3 regions of the Serratia sp. K1WW1 genome follow, and region 3 is predicted to be linked to each of the others. Evidence: riboswitches for the same ligand, from Rfam matches in the RefSeq annotation. Region 3 holds a riboswitch; each other region holds the start of a gene.
The links. A riboswitch is a leader RNA that binds a small molecule or an ion and turns the genes downstream of it on or off. The one in region 3 is predicted to bind thiamine pyrophosphate.
Positions count from the first base shown of each region.

Region 1 (6,450 bases), 2.4 Mb from region 3:
AAACGGGAAAGTTGGCTCAGCGTTTTTCGTCAGACAACCTGCCAGTACCCTTTTTTGGTTGCCCCAACCCTAATTAGCCGCTTTCCTTCCTGGAGCACCTTGAGGCTTCGCTCAATGGTACGGCTGCTCATCGCCAATGTTTCCGCCAATTGGGCAATGGTGACGGAGGGATTGGCAGCGATAATGGCCAAGATGCGTTCAGTCGTTCGACTCAGCGGTAGTAAATTTTCTTCCGACATTTCTTCCGACATTTCTTCCGACATTTCTTCCGACATTGTGGCAGACTTCCCCTTCTGCTCGCCAATACCTTCGGCTAATGCCGCCACCAGTTTCTCCAGCATGAAATCAATAAATGCGGTGCAATCGCTAGCCCGAACACAGACTCCCAGGACTCGGTAATAGTCCTGCTGTTGATTATGGATCAGGGTTTCAACCGGTAGCCATGCCAGCTCTGAACGCCATTCACTGAGGATCAATGTTTGCCATAAACGCCCCATTCGCCCATTGCCATCGGCAAACGGGTGAATAAATTCGAATTCATAGTGAAAGATAGAGCTGGCGATCAGTGGATGAATATCGGTGTGCTTTAACCACGCCAACAGATCGCCAACCAAACGCGATAGTTGATTGGCAGGTGGCGCCATATGGATAAGTTGTTTATCTCGATATACCCCAACATTGCCGCTGCGTAGCTGCCCCGAAGCATCGACCAACCCTCCCATTAATAAGCCATGTGCCGCCAACAAATCCTCAAGCCGATGGCTTTGCCAGCTTGGCAATTTTTCATAGGTAAGGATGGCGTTACGGACTTCCTGAATATCTTTTGCCGGTGCCAACACCCGCTTACCTTCCATGATCGCAGTCACCTGCTCAGTAGACAGGCTATTATGCTCAATGGCCAATGAGGCCTGGATGGTGCGGATACGGTTCTCTTTGCGTAACAAAGGTGAAGATTGCCCAGCCTGTGCGGCCCAATGCCCCAATAGCTCACCCACCTCAATCACTCGATTCAGGATAGCTGGCGTAATGGTATAAGGTGGTTGATAACCAGCCATCTTGCTTCCCTTTATTATCACAAATCAATCAGCCTGAGCCGCATTGGGCCTGCTTCCCGATCATGGAGGGCTTGGTGGAAAATATCAAGCAACTGACCAACTAGCATCGGCTAGTGGAAAAGTTGGCTCACCACCATGCATGGAAATGGTGTACCGGCCCAATACCCTGCCCCACCTCCAGGCTGTCGGCCTGTTGTAAAGCCAGTTGCAGGTAGTTTTTTGCCGCTGCCACGGTATCGGCCCAGTTCTGGTGGCGCGGGCGCAGGGCAGCCAGTGCCGCAGATAAGGTGCAACCGGTGCCGTGCGTGTGCCTGGTCGCTATGCGCGGCGCACTAAAGCGCTGCCCAAAGCCGGGGGTAAATAGCCAATCAGGGCTTTCCTCTTCACTCAGGTGGCCCCCCTTCATCAACACCGCCTGACAGCCCATCGCTAACAACGCCTGGCCCTGCTCGCGCATTTGCGATTCGTTTTGCGCCGGAGCGCAGGCCAGCAAAGCCGCCGCCTCTGGCAAGTTCGGCGTGATAATGGAAACCAACGGCATTAGCTCACGGCGGATGGACTCCACCGCTTCCGGTGCCAACAGCGGGTCACCACTTTTAGCCAGCATCACCGTATCCAGCACCACATAAGGCAGCTTGTAATGGCGTAGACGCTCGGCCACTGCCCGCACGATATCGGCATTAGCCAACATGCCGATTTTAGCGCTGTCGATACGCACATCGCTGAGTACCGAATCCAGTTGGGCGGCCACAAATGCCGGTTCGATATGATATACCGACTGCACGCCACGGGTGTTCTGCGCCACCAGCGCGGTGATCACGCTGGTGCCATAGGCCCCCAATGCGGAGAAGGCTTTCAGATCGGCCTGAATACCGGCTCCGCCGCTAGGATCGGTGCCAGCGATGGTGAGAGCGTTAATCCGTTTCATAGCAGATCCTCCATCCGCAGTTGGTAGAGGGCATCCAGGAAGGCGGCAGTAAAGCTGCCAGGGCCAGAACACCGCGCCGTGGCCCTTTCACCACATAGCGCCATCACGCGGCAAGCGGTGGCAACGTTATCCAGCCGATCGCCCGGCAAACTGCAAAATGCTGCCACAACGGCCGAAAGCGCGCAGCCCGTCCCCACCACGCGCGTCATTAATACATCGCCACCCGTGACGGCCCAATCTCGCTCACCATCGGTGATGTAGTCTGTCTCACCGGTGACGGCCACAATGGCCCCGCAATTTCGAGCCAATACGCGTGCTGCGGGTAACGCCACCAGCGAGTCATCCTGGCTATCCATACCACGGGCGCTGGTCTGCAGGCCGCTCAAGGCAATGATTTCCGACGCGTTGCCACGGATCGCCGCAGGCCGCAGGGTGAGCAAGCGGCGGGCGAAGATTGCTCGGTATTCCAATCCCCCAACGGCAACCGGATCCAGTAACCAGGGCTTTTCAGCACGGTTGGCAGCCTCGATGGCGGCTAACATCGACTCTGCCCGCGATGCGTGCAGGGTGCCGATATTGATCAACAGCGCATCAGCCACGCGGCTGAACTGCGCGGCCTCTTCCGGTTCCACCACCATGGCTGGCGAAGCGCCAAGCGCCAGCAGCACGTTGGCCGTCAGCTCTTGCACCACTTCGTTGGTCAGGCAGTGGATCAATGGAGGTTGGCGTTTAAATTGGTTAAAACAAGCCGCGGCACGGGTGCCGGGTAACACATCAGGTCGAGTAAACATAGAGCTCCCAACCGGCGTTCAAGAAGGCGGGTACCGGTTGAGATACCGCGACATCCCTACGCTGGCATAATCCAGATCAGGTAATACGGGTAATTTCTCAGCCCCTAAGGGCACCCCGTGTCGACGTCTGCCATTATTGAGGCTGTAGCCAGTGAGGTCAATCATGCAATAGAGTCAAAAATAAAAAGGAGACGCCGTGCCCCCCAGGTAATGTATAGTTCGCGTTTAACGGGGAATCCATGCTTACTCACTCATCTATCCGCCTTAACAAATACATTAGCGACAGCGGCATGTGTTCTCGTCGCTCTGCCGACCGCCACATCAAGCAAGGCAACGTTTTCATCAACGACAAGTTAGCCTCCTTGGGCGCTCAGGTATTGGTCGGGGATGTGGTGACAGTTAACGGCCAGCCGATCGAACCGCGTGATGTGGACGATCTGGTGCTTATCGCACTGAATAAGCCTGTTGGCATCATCACCAGCATGGGGAAGCACGTGCGGGATAACATCGGTGATTTCGTTAGTCACAGCAGACGCGTCTTTCCCATTGGGCGCCTGGATAAAGACTCCCAGGGACTGATTTTCCTGACCAATGACGGCGAACTGGTCAATAAGATCCTCCGTGCTGGCAACAATCACCAAAAAGAGTATCTGGTGACCGTCAACAAACCGGTGACCGATGAGTTTATTCAGGGCATGAGTGCGGGCGTCCCCATCCTGGGCACGGTAACTCAAAAATGCCTAGTGGAGAAAGAAGCCCCGCAGGTGTTTCGCATCACCCTGGTGCAAGGGCTTAACCGCCAAATCCGCCGCATGTGCAAATATTTTGGTTATAAAGTCACCAAGCTTGAGCGCGAACGTATAATGAACATCGCTCTGCAAGGGTTGCCGATGGGCGAATGGCGGGATTTTACCGATGATGAACGGATCGAGCTATTCAAGCTGATTGAACACTCCTCTTCCGAGGATATCTCCGCCCCGAGGGTCGGCGGCCAAGCATAACCGCCTCATCATCATTCACTTGCGGGAAAGCACCAGGCACCACCCAGTTGTAATGCGGCGCACGTGGATCCCTGACGAAAATTATTTATGCGTAACAACCGGCGTACAGCTTGGTGCGCTCAGCGTTGGGGCCGACAGTAAAAGGCCCGGCATCATCATCGAAGAGCAGTCAAAAATTCGCCCTTTCTCAGTGGTAGCTCGGTAAGAAAGTTTCTGTCCACCCAAGGCATCCGGTTGGGCGCTATTCACATTGGTCACGGTAATCTCATCCGATGATGCCAGACCCAGCATTTTAGCGGTTTCTGCCTGCAATAGCGGTATTGCCTGATCGGTTTTCAATGTTGAACAGCCAGCCACCAATAGCGTAACCGTTAAAGCGATAAACGTTCTTTTCATAAATCATCCTTTAAAACCAAACAGAATCCTGATGGGTCTCTATGTTTTTCAGCGTATGAACTCCCGCGTAATATATTTCTCCGCCATAAATAAAGGAACCCTCCTAAGGTAGGGTATGCTCGCGCTATTTAGTGTGATGGGCGAGCAACTGCTCCTCTAGCAATCACTGATTGACCTGATACAAAATACACTGCGATACCCCGAAAAAGCGGCATACTGATAGCGATCCGTCCTCACTGAAGGGTCTGCATTTTTCTTGAAAATCCGCACCTTCCTGCTTCTACTTCTCATTCCGTTCGAAATTGCAATCAACCTCTCAAAACAGCCGATAATTATCAGTTGATCTTGTTTTCATTCGGCTCTATCTTCTCGCATCCGGGTACATGTTGCGGCTCGCTGGATGCGGTCTATCCCTCCTCCCCTTTCCGTATACCAAACGGATTTATGACTCTTTTCTTGTCAGAGTTACCACACGGCATTTGATAACTTTCGGTAAACATGAATTCAACGGTTAAAGATACCCTGGCAGCGCGTGACGTCACCCTAACCCCGTGGACAGGCTTTTACTTCCTGCAGTCGCTGCTGATCAACTTCGCCCTCGGCTACCCATTTAGTCTGCTGTATGCCGTGGCGTTCAGTTGTGTGCTACTGCTGCTGTGGCGTCTCAGCCCACGCTTGCAAAAGAGCGTGATCGGGCTGTGTAGCCTCATCGCCGCCATGTATTTTCCATTTTCTCAGGCCTATGGCTCGCCCAATTTTAATACCCTGCTGGCGTTACACTCGACCACGGTGGAAGAGTCCAGCGAGATATTGACCATCTTCCCGTGGTACAGCTATCTGGTGTCCCTGTTTATTCTGGCACTGGGCATTATCGCGTTGCGCCGTAAGCCAACCCCGAAAGGCGCTTGGAACACCCTCCACAGCTTATGTCTCACCATCAGCGTGGTCTGTTTTTTTGTCACGCCAGTCCAGAATCTGGCGTATGGTGGCGTGTTTAAATTGACCGATTCTGGTTATCCCGTGTTTCGTTTCGTCAGAGATGTGATCGCCAATAACCAGGAAGTGATTGATGAAAAAGCCCGTATGCAGGCGTTTTCACAGCTGAAAGATTCCTGGAACGTGCTGGCGGTGAAACCGAAATATCACATCTACATGGTAGTGATCGGCGAAAGCGCGCGGCGAGATGCCTTAGGTGCGTTTGGTGGGCACTGGGACAATACCCCCTTTGCCAACCACGTAAACGGTACGCTGTTGCTTAACTATATTGCGGCCAGCGGATCAACACAGAAATCGCTCGGCATGACGTTAACCCGTGTCATTAACGGCAAACCGCAGTATCAGGATAACTTCGTCACGTTGGCCAATCGGGCAGGTTTTCAGACCTGGTGGTTCTCCAACCAAGGCCAAATTGGTGAATATGACACCGCTATTGCCAGCATTGCCAAACGTGCCGATGAAGTGCAGTTCCTGAAAAACGGTGATTTTGAAGCGAATAAGAATACCCATGATGAAACGCTGCTCAAGATGACCGCTCAGGTTTTTGCCGCCCCGCGCAGCACTAACCCGCAGTTGCTCGTCTTGCACCTGATGGGTTCACATCCGCAAGCCTGCGACCGGACTCAGGGGAAATACGCGGACTTTGTGCAATCCAAAGAGACCTCCTGCTATCTTTACACCATGACGCAAACTGACAGCCTGCTGAAACAGCTCTATCAGCAGTTACGCGACACCGGGGAAAGTTTCTCAATGGTCTACTTCTCCGATCACGGTCTGGCGTTTAAAGAGCGCGGTACCCAGGTGCAATATCTGGCCCACGATGACCAGTTTCAGCAAAATTTTCAGGTCCCCTTTATGGTGCTTTCCAGCGATGACACCGCACACCGCCTGATTAAAGCCCCTCGTTCGGCCAATGACTTCCTGACCTTTTTCGCCTCGTGGACCGGGATCAAAACCAAAGAGCTGACGCCGAAATACTCGTTTCTTTCCGAGCAAAAAGCTGGCCCCGTCTATATCACCAACTTTAAGCTCAAGAAGGTGGACTACACCCATTTGCGGACGGATATCTTTGAAACCCAAACGCGCTGAAGTGTAACAAGGTAGCCTTTGCATCTCGGGCCACTTCGTCTGTAATATGAGGCAGTTAAAATGAAAAGAGCCTGTTGACCAATGAAAAAACTGACTTTTCTGCCTCTCATAGTCCTAACAGTGGCGCTGACGGGTTGCACCAGTGACTACATTATCACGACTAAATATGGCGATATCCTACAGGCTCACGGTGA
Region 1 covers NZ_CM147697.1:1,550,855-1,557,304, reverse strand. The annotation lists gene ACX9GU_RS07115 (Fic family protein) at 30-1,055, opposite strand; gene thiD (bifunctional hydroxymethylpyrimidine kinase/phosphomethylpyrimidine kinase) at 1,183-1,983, opposite strand; gene thiM (hydroxyethylthiazole kinase) at 1,980-2,774, opposite strand; TPP riboswitch at 2,811-2,902, opposite strand; gene rluF (23S rRNA pseudouridine(2604) synthase RluF) at 3,014-3,775, shown strand; gene ACX9GU_RS07095 (lipoprotein) at 3,857-4,171, opposite strand; gene ACX9GU_RS07090 (phosphoethanolamine transferase) at 4,670-6,256, shown strand; gene ACX9GU_RS07085 (YgdI/YgdR family lipoprotein) at 6,338-6,450, shown strand, end outside.
Region 1: linked by a shared signal. The riboswitch ahead of thiM (hydroxyethylthiazole kinase) and the one ahead of thiB (thiamine ABC transporter substrate binding subunit) in region 3 are both predicted to bind thiamine pyrophosphate.

Region 2 (6,450 bases), 1.4 Mb from region 3:
ATCTTCTGCCGACGGGATCGCCTCTTCCAACTTTTCCAGCTGGCTGTCAAAGTTGACCTTGGCGTCTTTCACCACCAGCGTTTCCCAGACCAAGTCCAGGATACGGCGATAAACGGCCGGGTCACCAAATTCCGTCTGCAGGCAGAACATCTGGTAATTCGGGTACATACGCTCGCACAGGCAGGCCATAAAGGTCAAATGCTGCCAGCTTTCCAGCTTTTCCAAGCGTAAATGAATCGGGTTACGTAGCATTGTCTACTCTCTTACTCATTATCTGCCGCGCAGTGTACCCGAAATCGCTCATTACGACACCTCTGGATGCTGCTGTAACCAGCGTACAAAGGCCGGGCGGCGTGAAGCAATGGCATCGGCCCAACGCGTGGGCTCCGGCAAGCGGTAGCCTGCCATGCAGCGTTGCACCCAGGCCAAGGCGCTGTCGGTGCTTACGCGATGGCCCGTAGCGATAAATAACGGATTACAGCGCTCTTTGCTGCGCCATACCCATCCCAGCTGTTCGCCCTTGTCCTCCAGCGCGGCCAGCGAGCCAACGGTAGCGTCCAGCGGGGAAAATTTACCACATAAACGCTTCTTGGCCACGCCAATGGTCGGCACATTGACCAACAGGCCAAAGTGGCTGGCAACCCCCAGGCGTCGTGGATGGGAAATGCCATGGCCATCGACAAAGATCAGGTCGGGTTTCTGTTGCAGTTGCTCCCAGGCGGCGATCAGCGCAGGGTACTCGCGAAACGAAAGAAATCCGGGGATATAGGGCATGGTGGTGCTGATACGGGCGATCTGATACTCCACCAGCTCGAGTGAAGGATAGCGCAGGATAGCAATGGCGGCGCGTGTTACCGCGCCTTCTTGTTCAAAACCGACGTCCGCACCGGCGATAAACGCCGGTGGGTCTTGCAGAAAATCATCGTGACGAATGACTTCCCCGGCGCGCCGTAGCTGTTCGGCGCGCAGAGCCTGAGTATCGATCACAGCGTCTCCTTGCGGTTTAGCGGTGGTATTTGGCCGACAGCGCATGCACCGCTTCAACGAAGGCCCCGGCATGTTCCGGTGGCACATCTTGATGAATACCGTGGCCAAGGTTGAAGACATGGCCTTCGCCCTGACCAAAACCGGCCAGAATGGTCTCCACTTCCTGTGCGATGCGTTCCGGTGCGGCATACAGCATGGAAGGATCCATATTCCCCTGCAGCGCGACTTTATCGCCCACACGGCGGCGCGCATCGGCAATATCGGTGGTCCAATCCAGGCCCAGCGCATCGCAACCGGTGGCCACCATTGCTTCCAGCCACTGGCCGCCGCCTTTGGTGAACAACGTCACCGGCACGCGGCGCCCGTCATTTTCACGCAGCAGGCCATCAACGATTTTATGCATATAGTGCAGTGAGAATTCGCGATAATCACGGCCCGTCAGCACGCCGCCCCAGGTATCGAATACCATTACGGACTGCGCCCCGGCCTTGATCTGGGCATTGAGATACAGGATCACGCTGTCCGCCAGCTTATCCAGCAGCAAATGCAGCGTCTGCGGCTCGGCGTACATCATTTTCTTCAGCTTGGTGAATGCCTTGCTGCTGCCGCCTTCGACCATATAGGTCGCCAACGTCCACGGGCTGCCGGAGAAACCGATCAGTGGCACTTCACCCTTCAATTCACGGCGGATGGTGCGCACCGCGTTCATGACATAGCCCAGCTCGTCTTCCGGATCGAATGCAGGCAGCTTCTCTACGTCGGCACGGCAGGTGATTGGCGAAGAAAAACGCGGGCCTTCCCCGGTTTCGAAATAGAGCCCAAGCCCCATGGCATCGGGAATGGTGAGAATGTCGGAGAACAGGATGGCGGCGTCCAGCGCATAACGGCGCAGGGGCTGTAATGTCACCTCACAGGCCAGTTCGGCATTTTTGCACAGCGACATGAAATCCCCGGCCTGAGCACGGGTGGCTTTGTACTCTGGCAAATAACGACCGGCCTGGCGCATCATCCATACAGGGGTGAGATCCACCGGCTGACGCAGCAGCGCGCGCAGGTAGCGATCGTTCTTCAACTCATTCATTTCTTGGGCTCCCTTGATTATCTGCCGCCATTGTACATTATTCTGCCCGACACAGCGCCACGGTGTCCTCGATCAGGCGGCGCGCCACGGTACCAGGCGGTGGCAGCAGCGGCAGTTGGTCATAGCGATACCAGCCCGCATTGAGCAACTCTTTCGGATCGTGGCGCAGTTCACCGCCCTGATACTCGGCCATAAACGCCATCATCAGCGAATGAGGGAACGGCCAGGGTTGCGAAGTCACGTAACGCAGGTTGGTAATGGCGATATTACTTTCTTCCATCACCTCGCGCGCCACGGCCTGCTCCAGGGTTTCCCCCACCTCCACAAACCCCGCCAGCACGGTATGGATCCCCCCACGGTGGCGCACATGCTGTGCCAGCAGGATCTCATCATTGCGGCGAATAGCGACAATGACGCAAGGGGCAATCTGCGGGTAATAACGTTCGCGACAGTTGTCGCACAGACAAGCGCTTTCGGTGCGGCTAAGGTGCATCTCATGGCCGCAGTAGCCGCAGAACTGGTGTGAGCGATAAAAGTCGGCCAGTTGTACGCCGCGCCCGGCCAGTTGGAACAGGCCACGGTCGAGGCTAAGCAGTTGCCGCACCGATCCCATCTCTTTGGCCATAGGTTGACGCACCAGCCAAACCGGTGCCCCCTCCCATTCGCCAATTTGACGAGCCGGTCGGCCTTGCAAGGAAAATAGTGCGGCAGAACCAAACGGTAATTCACCATTTGGTAACCAAATTTTGCTTTCATGGCTGACGATCCACCAGCCATTTTCGTTACCCGTTAATGCAAGTTCCATATGTTGTTGCACAACCTCTGCTTCACTGGCAATCTAGGAATGGTCTTTGTTACATTTTATTAACTTACTTTTTCTTTCTCTTTCTCTTACACACGGAGTCAACCATGCTCAACCGATTGGAAAGCCTGACTCAGCGCGTTGGTGGCAGTAACGAATTAGTCGATCAATGGTTGCAGGCACGCAAGCAGCTACTGGTTGCCTACTGCAGTTTAGTCGGCATTAAACCCAACAAAGAAAAGCATACGCCGCTCAATGAAAAAGCGCTGGAGAACTTTTGCCATAATCTGGTGGATTATCTCTCTGCCGGGCATTTTCACATTTATGACAAAATTATCAAACAAGTGGAAGGCTCCGCCAGCCCCAAGATGGCGCTAGCCACCAAGTTCTACCCCAAATTACAGGCCAATACCGAAGCCGTGATGGCGTTCCACGACCGCTACACCGAAGTCGATATCGATGACGTTTGTGAAGAACTCAATCAGGCGCTGTCAGATATCGGCGAAGCCCTGGCATCACGTTTCGCCTTGGAAGATCAGTTGATCCAGTTGGCGGCAGAAACCTGGCAGCAGGGCCAACCGGGCTCCAGCAATACTGAATCGCTATCACACCCTGCCTGATTCGGGGGTTGTAGTTTTTGTTGACCCTCTTATACTGAGGGCTCTTGTCGGAGTGCCTAGCGCTGATTTTTCATTAAATTGGCCAGGCTGAGACCGTTAATTCGGGATCCGCGGAACCTGATCGGGTTAATACCCGCGAAGGGAACAAGAGTAATCTATCGCCATAGGCAAGATGCTCCCGTCAGGGGCTGTGCCTGCCTTACCGGCTACCATCATTACTCCCTCCGAGCTCCAGACAAGCAATTTTCCACACATCACTACACTGATAGGAATTTGCTATGTCTACCGTGAACCAACCTCGTGCCCGTAAACAACAGCGTGACCAAGCGCAAGATTTTATCGACTCTCTGCAAGGCGTTACCTTCCCCAACTCACAGCGGATCTATCTCGCGGGTTCGCGTAGCGATATCCAGGTACCGATGCGTGAGATCCAGCTCAGCCCAACGCTGATTGGCGGCAACAAAGACCAGCCCCAATATGAACAGAACGAAGCCATTCCGGTGTATGACACCGCAGGGCCGTATGGCGATCCGCAGGCGGTACTCGACGTACATCGTGGCTTGGCCAAAGTACGAGCGAGCTGGATCGCCGAACGTGCCGATACCGAAGCGTTAAGCGGCGTCAGTTCCGGCTTCACCCAACAACGACTGGCGGATGTTGGGTTAGACCATCTGCGCTTTGAGCACCTGCCGCTGCCCCGCAAAGCCCTGCCGGGTAAATGCGTTACACAGTTGCATTACGCTCGCGCCGGTATTGTCACCCCAGAAATGGAATTTATCGCCATTCGCGAAAATATGGGCCGTGAGCGCATTCGTGGTGAAGTGCTGCGCCACCAGCATCCCGGCCAGAGCTGGGGCGCTAATCTACCGGAAAACATCACACCGGAATTTGTGCGCCAGGAAGTGGCCGCTGGCCGCGCCATTATCCCCGCCAACATCAACCACCCGGAATCCGAGCCGATGATTATTGGCCGTAATTTCCTGGTGAAGGTGAATGCCAATATCGGCAACTCGGCGGTTACCTCTTCGATCGAAGAGGAAGTCGAGAAGTTAGTGTGGTCAACCCGCTGGGGCGCTGACACCGTGATGGATCTCTCCACTGGCCGCTATATCCACGAAACCCGCGAATGGATCCTGCGTAACAGCCCGGTGCCGATTGGTACGGTACCGATCTATCAGGCGCTGGAGAAAGTGAACGGCGTGGCGGAGAACCTGACCTGGGAAATGTTCCGCGATACCCTGCTGGAACAGGCCGAGCAAGGCGTCGATTACTTCACCATTCACGCCGGAGTGTTGCTGCGCTATGTGCCAATGACAGCCAAACGCCTGACCGGCATTGTCTCGCGTGGCGGCTCGATCATGGCGAAGTGGTGCCTGTCGCATCATCAGGAAAACTTCCTCTATCAGCACTTCCGCGAGATCTGCGAAATTTGCGCCGCTTACGATGTCTCGCTGTCACTCGGTGACGGCCTGCGCCCGGGCTCGATCCAGGATGCCAATGACGAAGCGCAATTTGCCGAGCTGCATACGCTGGGTGAACTGACCAAGATTGCCTGGGAATATGACGTGCAGGTGATGATCGAAGGCCCAGGCCACGTGCCAATGCAGATGATCCGCCGCAACATGACCGAGGAGCTGGAACATTGCCATGAAGCACCGTTCTACACGCTGGGGCCATTGACCACCGATATCGCACCGGGTTACGACCATTTCACCTCCGGGATCGGCGCGGCAATGATCGGCTGGTTCGGCTGCGCGATGCTTTGCTACGTGACGCCGAAGGAACATCTGGGGCTGCCTAACAAGGAAGACGTGAAACAAGGGCTGATCACCTACAAGATCGCCGCTCACGCCGCCGACTTGGCGAAAGGCCATCCGGGCGCACAAATCCGCGATAACGCCATGTCCAAAGCGCGCTTTGAATTCCGTTGGGAAGATCAGTTCAACCTGGCGTTGGATCCACAAACCGCCCGCGCCTATCACGACGAAACTCTGCCGCAAGAATCCGGCAAGATCGCCCACTTCTGTTCCATGTGTGGGCCGAAGTTCTGCTCAATGAAAATCTCCCAAGAGGTGCGTGACTATGCCGCCGCACAGGAAGCCGCCAAACCGATTGAGGTGCAACTGACCGGGATGGAGAAAATGTCGGCTGAATTCCGCTCACGTGGCAGCGAGCTGTACCACAGCGCGGCCAATTTGCAGGAGGAGATAAATAATGACTAACCTCACCTCTCACTTCCCTGCAACACCGCACAGGCTGGGTTTATACCCGGTTGTCGGCAGCGTTGAATGGATCGCCCGCCTGCTGGAGGCAGGCGTTACCACTATCCAACTACGCATCAAAGATCTGCCAGACGAGCAAGTGGAGGCGGACATCGCCGCCGCCATCGCCCTTGGCAAGCGCTATCAGGCCCGGCTGTTTATCAATGATTATTGGCGGTTGGCGATTAAGCATGATGCCTACGGCGTCCACCTGGGGCAGGAAGATTTGGACACCACCGATCTGGCAGCTATCCATCGTGCAGGATTGCGCTTGGGCGTTTCCACCCATGACGATGCCGAGCTGGCCCGGGCGATCGCCGTCAAACCTTCCTATATCGCACTGGGACATATCTTCCCAACGCAAACCAAGGATATGCCCTCTGCACCGCAAGGCTTGGCCGAGTTGCAACGCCACATCGCCGGATTACAACAGTATCCAACAGTAGCCATTGGCGGGATCAGCATCGAGCGCGTCCCCGCCGTGCTGGCTTGCGGCGTTGGCAGTGTGGCGGTGGTCAGTGCCATCACCCAGGCACCAGACTGGCGCGCCGCTACGGCAACGCTGCTGCAACTGATTGAAGGCAAGGAGTCGCGCGATGCTCAATGACCAGGAGTTCTTGCGCTACAGCCGGCAGCTACTGCTGGAAGATGTCGGCCCCGAGGGGCAGGAAAAGCTGAAACAAGCCACGGTGCTGATCG
Region 2 covers NZ_CM147697.1:497,153-503,602, reverse strand. The annotation lists gene ACX9GU_RS02325 (YjaG family protein) at 1-252, opposite strand, end outside; gene nfi (deoxyribonuclease V) at 304-987, opposite strand; gene hemE (uroporphyrinogen decarboxylase) at 1,004-2,068, opposite strand; gene nudC (NAD(+) diphosphatase) at 2,106-2,873, opposite strand; gene rsd (sigma D regulator) at 2,978-3,490, shown strand; TPP riboswitch at 3,529-3,651, shown strand; gene thiC (phosphomethylpyrimidine synthase ThiC) at 3,769-5,712, shown strand; gene thiE (thiamine phosphate synthase) at 5,705-6,358, shown strand; gene ACX9GU_RS02290 (HesA/MoeB/ThiF family protein) at 6,348-6,450, shown strand, end outside.
Region 2: linked by a shared signal. The riboswitch ahead of thiC (phosphomethylpyrimidine synthase ThiC) and the one ahead of thiB (thiamine ABC transporter substrate binding subunit) in region 3 are both predicted to bind thiamine pyrophosphate.

Region 3 (6,450 bases):
GGGTAAACGTTCGCAACTCAGCTTTCACTACACCGGATTGGCACTGCAACAACAACGCGCCGAGGAACTGCTGGAACAGGATCGCATCGACCAACTGGTCCAACTGGTGGGCGATAAAGACGTAGTACGCCAAATGCTGCTTTCCCAACTGGGGCGCAGCTTCCGCCAGGGGAAACATATCCTGCGCGTGCTCTACTATCGTCAGCTTTACAACCTGTTGCCCGGTTCGGCGCTGCGTCGTTCAGAAACCCACCTGGCAAGACAGATTTTCAACGGCCTGACGCGGGTAAATGAGGAAAACGGGGAACTGGATCCCGATCTTTCACATCATTGGCAAACGATCACCCCTTTGCACTGGCGCTTTTATCTACGCCCGGCGATCCATTTTCACCATGGCCGTGAGCTGGAAATGGAAGACGTGATCCATTCGCTCAACCGCCTGATCCCACAGCCGCTATTTTCACATATCGACAGGATCGACTCGCCTACGCCTTATGTCATCGATGTACATCTGCACACGCCGGACTACTGGCTGCCCTGGCTGCTGAGCAGCGTACATGCCATGATCCTGCCGCGCGAATGGCAGAGCCTGCCGGATTTTGCCCGCCACCCGATCGGCACCGGCCCCTATCGCGTGATACACAACAACCAAAGCCAGATGAAAATTCATGCCTTTGACGACTACTTTGGCTATCGTGCCCTGATCGATGAGGTCAACATTTGGGTATTACCCGAAATCACCGAAGAGCTGGCACACTCCGGCGTCCAGTTGCAGGGGGATGATACCGGAAGGAACGAGCTGGAAAGTCGCCTCGAAGAAGGCTGTTATTTTCTGCTGTTCGACCAGCGTTCGGCACTGGCGGCCGATCCGGAAATCCGCAGTTGGCTAAGCGAACTGATCAACCCAATCGCGCTGCTGAGCCACGCCGGGCCGCTCTACCAGCGTTACTGGGCTCCGGCCTATGGCATTCTCCCGCGCTGGTTGCATAACCGCGTCCTAGGGCAGCAACCCAAGCCTGTGGGCTTAACCGAATTGACCCTGACCTTCTACAGCGAACACTCCGAGTTCCACGCCATCAAGCAGGCCATCGCCTCTCTGCTGGCCGAGCAGGGCATCAAGCTCAATGTGCAGGTCGTGGATTATGAAGCCTGGCATAAGGGCAAGGCGCAAAGCGATCTGTGGTTAGGCAGCGCCAACTTCACCCTGCCGCTGGAGTTTTCGCTGTTTGCCACGCTGTACGAACTACCGTTGATCCAACATTGTCTGACGGAGGATATCGCGCAGGATGCCGCCCAGTGGCGGGAAAATCGCCTGTCCATGGCCGAGTTTTGCCAGCGCCTGGTCAGCAGCCATCAGTTGCATCCGTTATTCCACCACTGGCTGCAACTGCATGGTCAACGCAGCATGCGTGGGGTACGGATGAACACCCTCGGCTGGTTCGATTTTAAATCTGCCTGGTTTGCGCCGCCGGAAGCATAATCGCCTTTCACCCACGCCGCTAAGCCTCTACAATAGCGCCGACTCAACGGGGTGCGGAGAACCCGCCAATTTTGGCCAACGGTTTTCCGCTGAGAGCACACCCGTCGAACCTGATCCGGTCAATACCGGCGGAGGGATTTGAGCATGGCGCTGCTTTGTTGCTTATCCCCAATAGATTTCAAGTCGCAGCTAGGCGGCAAGCGCCCTTATCCCCAGGAGCTTATATTGATAAGTGACTGGGGTAAGGGCGTGCAGTCAACAACGCTGCGGCTTGAAAGATGATGGGGAACGCCCTCAGATACCTTTGCCCCTTTATTATTAGGAGTGCAAAGTGGTCAAAAAATACCTGCCCTGTTTATTACTGCTAGCGGCGATGCCGGTCCTGGCCAAGCCAACGCTGACGGTCTACACCTACGACTCTTTCGCTGCCGACTGGGGCCCAGGCCCGGCGGTAAAAAAAGCCTTTGAGGCCGAATGTGACTGCGAATTGAAATTCGTGGCGCTGGAAGACGGCGTTTCGTTACTCAACCGCCTGAGAATGGAAGGCAAGAACAGCGCCGCCGACGTGGTTTTGGGTCTGGACAACAACCTGCTGCAAGCCGCGCAGCAAACCGATCTGTTCACCGCCAGCCAAGTCGATACTAGCAAGCTCACGGTTCCCGGTGGCTGGCACAACCAGACCTTCGTTCCCTACGACTATGGCTACTTTGCTTTCGTCTACAACAAAGACAAGCTGAAGAACCCGCCGACCAGCCTGAAAGAGTTGGTGAGCAGCGATCGTCCTCTCAAGATCATCTATCAGGATCCGCGCACCAGCACACCTGGCCTTGGCCTGCTGCTCTGGATGCAGAAAGTGTATGGCGACGAAGCACCGCTCGCCTGGCAACAGTTGGCGAAGAAAACCGTCACCGTGACCAAAGGCTGGAGTGAAGCCTACGGCCTGTTCCTGAAAGGGGAAGGCGACATGGTACTGAGCTACACCACCTCCCCCGCCTACCATCTGATCGAAGAGAAAAAAGACCTCTATGCGGCGGCCAGCTTCAGTGAAGGCCACTACCTGCAAATCGAAGTCGCTGGCAAGCTAAAGGCCAGCAAACAGCCAGAGCTGGCCGAGCGCTTCATGCAGTTTATGGTCTCCCCGGCCTTCCAGAACACCATTCCTACCGGCAACTGGATGTACCCGGTGATCAAGACGGAACTGCCCGCCGGTTTCGAACAGATGACCGTGCCGCAAACGGCATTACAATTCAGCGCCGAGGAAGTGGCACAACAGCGTGGTAACTGGATCCGAGCATGGCAAACCGCCGTCAGCCACTGATCCCCCACTGGTTATGGCCGGGGCTGATGGCCGCCGGTCTGATCCTGCTGATCGCGTTGGCGGCCATGGGCTCGCTGTGGCGTCATGCGCCAGAAAGCGATTGGCGTAACCTGTGGCAAGACAGCTACCTCTGGCATGTGGTGCGCTTTACCTTTTGGCAGGCGCTACTCTCTGCCGTGATCTCGGTAGTGCCTGCCATCTGGCTGGCCCGGGCGCTGTACCGGCGGCGCTTCCCTGGCCGCAACCTGCTGCTGCGCCTGTGCGCCATGACGCTGGTGCTGCCGGTGCTGGTGGCGGTGTTTGGCATGCTGAGCGTCTACGGCAGGCAAGGCTGGCTGGCAACGCTGTGTGGTTGGCTGGGCGTGAACTACGGTTTTTCGCCTTATGGCCTGCAAGGTATTCTGCTGGCGCATCTGTTCTTTAATATGCCACTGGCCACCCGCCTGCTGCTACAGGCGCTGGAGAACATTCCCACCGAGCAGCGACAACTGGCCGCACAGCTGGGGATGAACGGCTGGCAGCAGTTCCGCTTTGTGGAATGGCCTGCTTTACGCCGCCAGATCTTACCCAGCGGTGCACTGGTGTTTATGCTGTGTTTTGCCAGTTTTGCAACCGTGCTGTCGTTGGGTGGCGGGCCGCAGGCCACCACCATAGAGCTGGCGATCTATCAGGCCTTGAGTTACGACTACGATCTCAGCCGCGCTGCGCTGCTGGCGCTGATCCAACTGGCTTGCTGCCTGGGGCTGGTGGTGCTCAGCCAGCGTTTGAGCCAGGCTCTGCCGGTTGGCCATACCCACGCCCAGCGCTGGCGCGATCCGCAGGACAGCCTGGGGCGGCGCATTAGCGATACGCTATTGATTGCCGCAGCGCTATTGTTGCTGTTGCCTCCGTTGCTGGCGGTGATCATCGACGGTGCCAACCAAACGCTGATCACCGTGCTGCAACAGCCAATTCTCTGGCAGGCCCTGTTCACCTCACTGCGTATCGCACTTGGGGCGGGTATTTTATGTGTAGTATTGACCATGATGCTGCTATGGAGCAGCCGTGAACTGAAACTGCGGCAACGGGCCGCCTGGGGCCAAACGCTGGAACTGAGCGGCATGGTGATCCTGGCGATGCCAGGCATTGTGCTGGCTACCGGTTTCTTCCTGTTGCTGAGCGATACCACTGGGCTGCCGCAGTCGCCGTATGCGCTGGTGATCCTCACCAATGCGTTGATGGCGGTGCCCTACGCGCTGAAAGTGCTGGAAAACCCGATGCGCGATCTGGCCGAGCGTTATAATCCGCTATGCTTGTCGCTGGATATCCACGGCTGGCAGCGGCTGCGCTGGATCGAGCTGAAAGCGTTGCAACGCCCGCTAGCGCAGGCTTTGGCCTTTGCCTGTGTGCTGTCGATTGGCGATTTCGGCGTGGTAGCACTGTTCGGCAACGAGCAGTTCCGTACCCTGCCTTTTTATCTCTATCAGCAGATTGGCGCATATCGCAGCAACGATGGGGCCGTGACCGCCCTGCTGCTGCTGTTGCTCTGTTTCCTGCTGTTTACCCTGATTGAACGTTTACCGGGCCGCCATGCTGACGCTTGAAAAACTGACCTATCTGTACGAACACCTGCCGATGCGTTTTGACCTGCGCATTCAGCCGGGAGAACACGTCGCGGTACTGGGCCCTAGCGGCGCAGGCAAAAGTACCTTGCTCAGCCTGATCGCCGGTTTTCTGCCAGCGGCCAGCGGCAAGCTGTGGCTCAACGGGAGCGATCATACCACTTCGCCACCTGCCAAACGCCCGGTGTCGATGCTGTTTCAGGAAAACAACCTGTTTGCCCACCTGACGGTCAGGCAAAACATCGGCCTGGGCCTGGATCCTGGCCTGAGATTGACCGCCGCACAGCAGGAGCAGTTGGCTCAGATTGCCCAGCAAGTCGGGCTGGAAGAACATCTGCAACGCCTGCCGTCACAGCTTTCCGGCGGGCAGCGGCAGCGGGCAGCCTTGGCGCGTTGCCTGATCCGCCAGCAGCCGATCCTGCTGCTCGACGAGCCTTTCTCTGCACTCGATCCGGCACTGCGCAGTGAGATGCTGCAACTGCTGCAAAACGTCTGCGACCAGCGCCAACTCACGCTGCTGATGGTTTCACACAATCTTGAGGATGCTGCCCGCATCGCGCCGCGTACCTTGCTGGTCGTGGATGGGCGGATTTATTACGACGGCCCGACGCAGGCATTGGTAAGCGGCAGCGCACCGGAGGCCAAGGTGCTGGGTATTCAGGTTAAACCGTGATCTACCACGCGTTTTTTATGCTGAACCAATAAACCTGTTGTGCGAATTTTGCACCTGTGGTTTTATAAAATTCTGTTTTTTACTACTGATGATAAGGCTCCCTGTGATCGCATCCTCGCTGACCTCGACCCTACTAACAACCGCGCTACCAGCCGCGGTGGTCGTCGTGCGTGTGGTGGTGGTCGTCGGCAACGCGCCGTAGGGTCCGAATCAACGCATCGATTCCCAAACCCCGCCGGCGCAAACCGGGCGGGGTTTCTTGTTTTAGTCCCCCTGCCCAGAAAAGCTAACCGGCCCAGAGAAAAGGATAGGCACATGGCAACTTCGGGCACGCCACACCAAGGCCAACGTATTACCGGCGCACAGCTGATCGTGCATCTGCTGGAGCGTCAGGGTATCACCACTATTGCAGGCATTCCCGGTGGCGCAGCGCTGCCGCTGTACGATGCTCTGAGCCAAAGCACCGTCATCCAGCACGTGCTGGCCCGCCACGAGCAAGGGGCCGGTTTTATGGCGCAGGGCATGGCACGTACCAACGGCAAGGCGGCGGTCTGTATCGCTTCCAGCGGCCCGGGAGCCACCAATCTGGTGACCGCCATTGCCGACGCCAAGCTAGATTCGATCCCGCTGGTGTGCATCACCGGCCAGGTCTCTTCCTCGATGATCGGCACCGATGCCTTCCAGGAAGTGGATACTTACGGCATTTCCATCCCTATCACCAAATACAACCACCTGGTCCGCGATGTCAGCGATCTGCCGCAGGTGATCTGTGACGCGTTCCGCATTGCCGAATCCGGCCGCCCAGGCCCAGTGTGGATCGACATCCCGAAAGACGTGCAAACCGCCGAAATTGAGTGGGATTCATTACCGCCAATGGCCGTACCAGACGCCCCACCGGCCTTTGACAGCAAGCAGGTTGAACAGGCGGCAGCCATGATCAATCAGGCCAAGCGGCCTATTCTGTATCTGGGCGGCGGCATTATCTGCGCAGAAGCCCATAAACCGGCGCTGGAAATGGCTGAGCGTTCCAACCTGCCAACCACCATGACGCTGATGGCATTGGGCGCAATGCCGGTAGAACACCCGCTGTCATTAGGCATGTTGGGGATGCATGCCGCGCGCAGCACCAACTTTATCCTGCAAGAAGCCGATCTGCTGATCGTGTTGGGCGCCCGCTTCGACGACCGGGCAATAGGTAAAACCGAGCAATTCTGCCCGAACGCCAAAATTATCCACGTGGACATCGACCGTGCAGAACTGGGCAAGGTAAAACAGGCCAATATTGCCATCCATGCCGACGTCGGCCAGGTGCTGCAACAACTGTTACCGATGATCGAAGCACAGCCGCGTACCGAATGGATGAACACCGTTAACGATC
Region 3 covers NZ_CM147697.1:5,079,255-5,085,704, forward strand. The annotation lists gene sgrR (HTH-type transcriptional regulator SgrR) at 1-1,480, shown strand, start outside; TPP riboswitch at 1,518-1,635, shown strand; gene thiB (thiamine ABC transporter substrate binding subunit) at 1,812-2,798, shown strand; gene thiP (thiamine/thiamine pyrophosphate ABC transporter permease ThiP) at 2,774-4,381, shown strand; gene thiQ (thiamine ABC transporter ATP-binding protein ThiQ) at 4,368-5,072, shown strand; gene ivbL (ilvB operon leader peptide IvbL) at 5,161-5,274, shown strand; gene ilvB (acetolactate synthase large subunit) at 5,388-6,450, shown strand, end outside.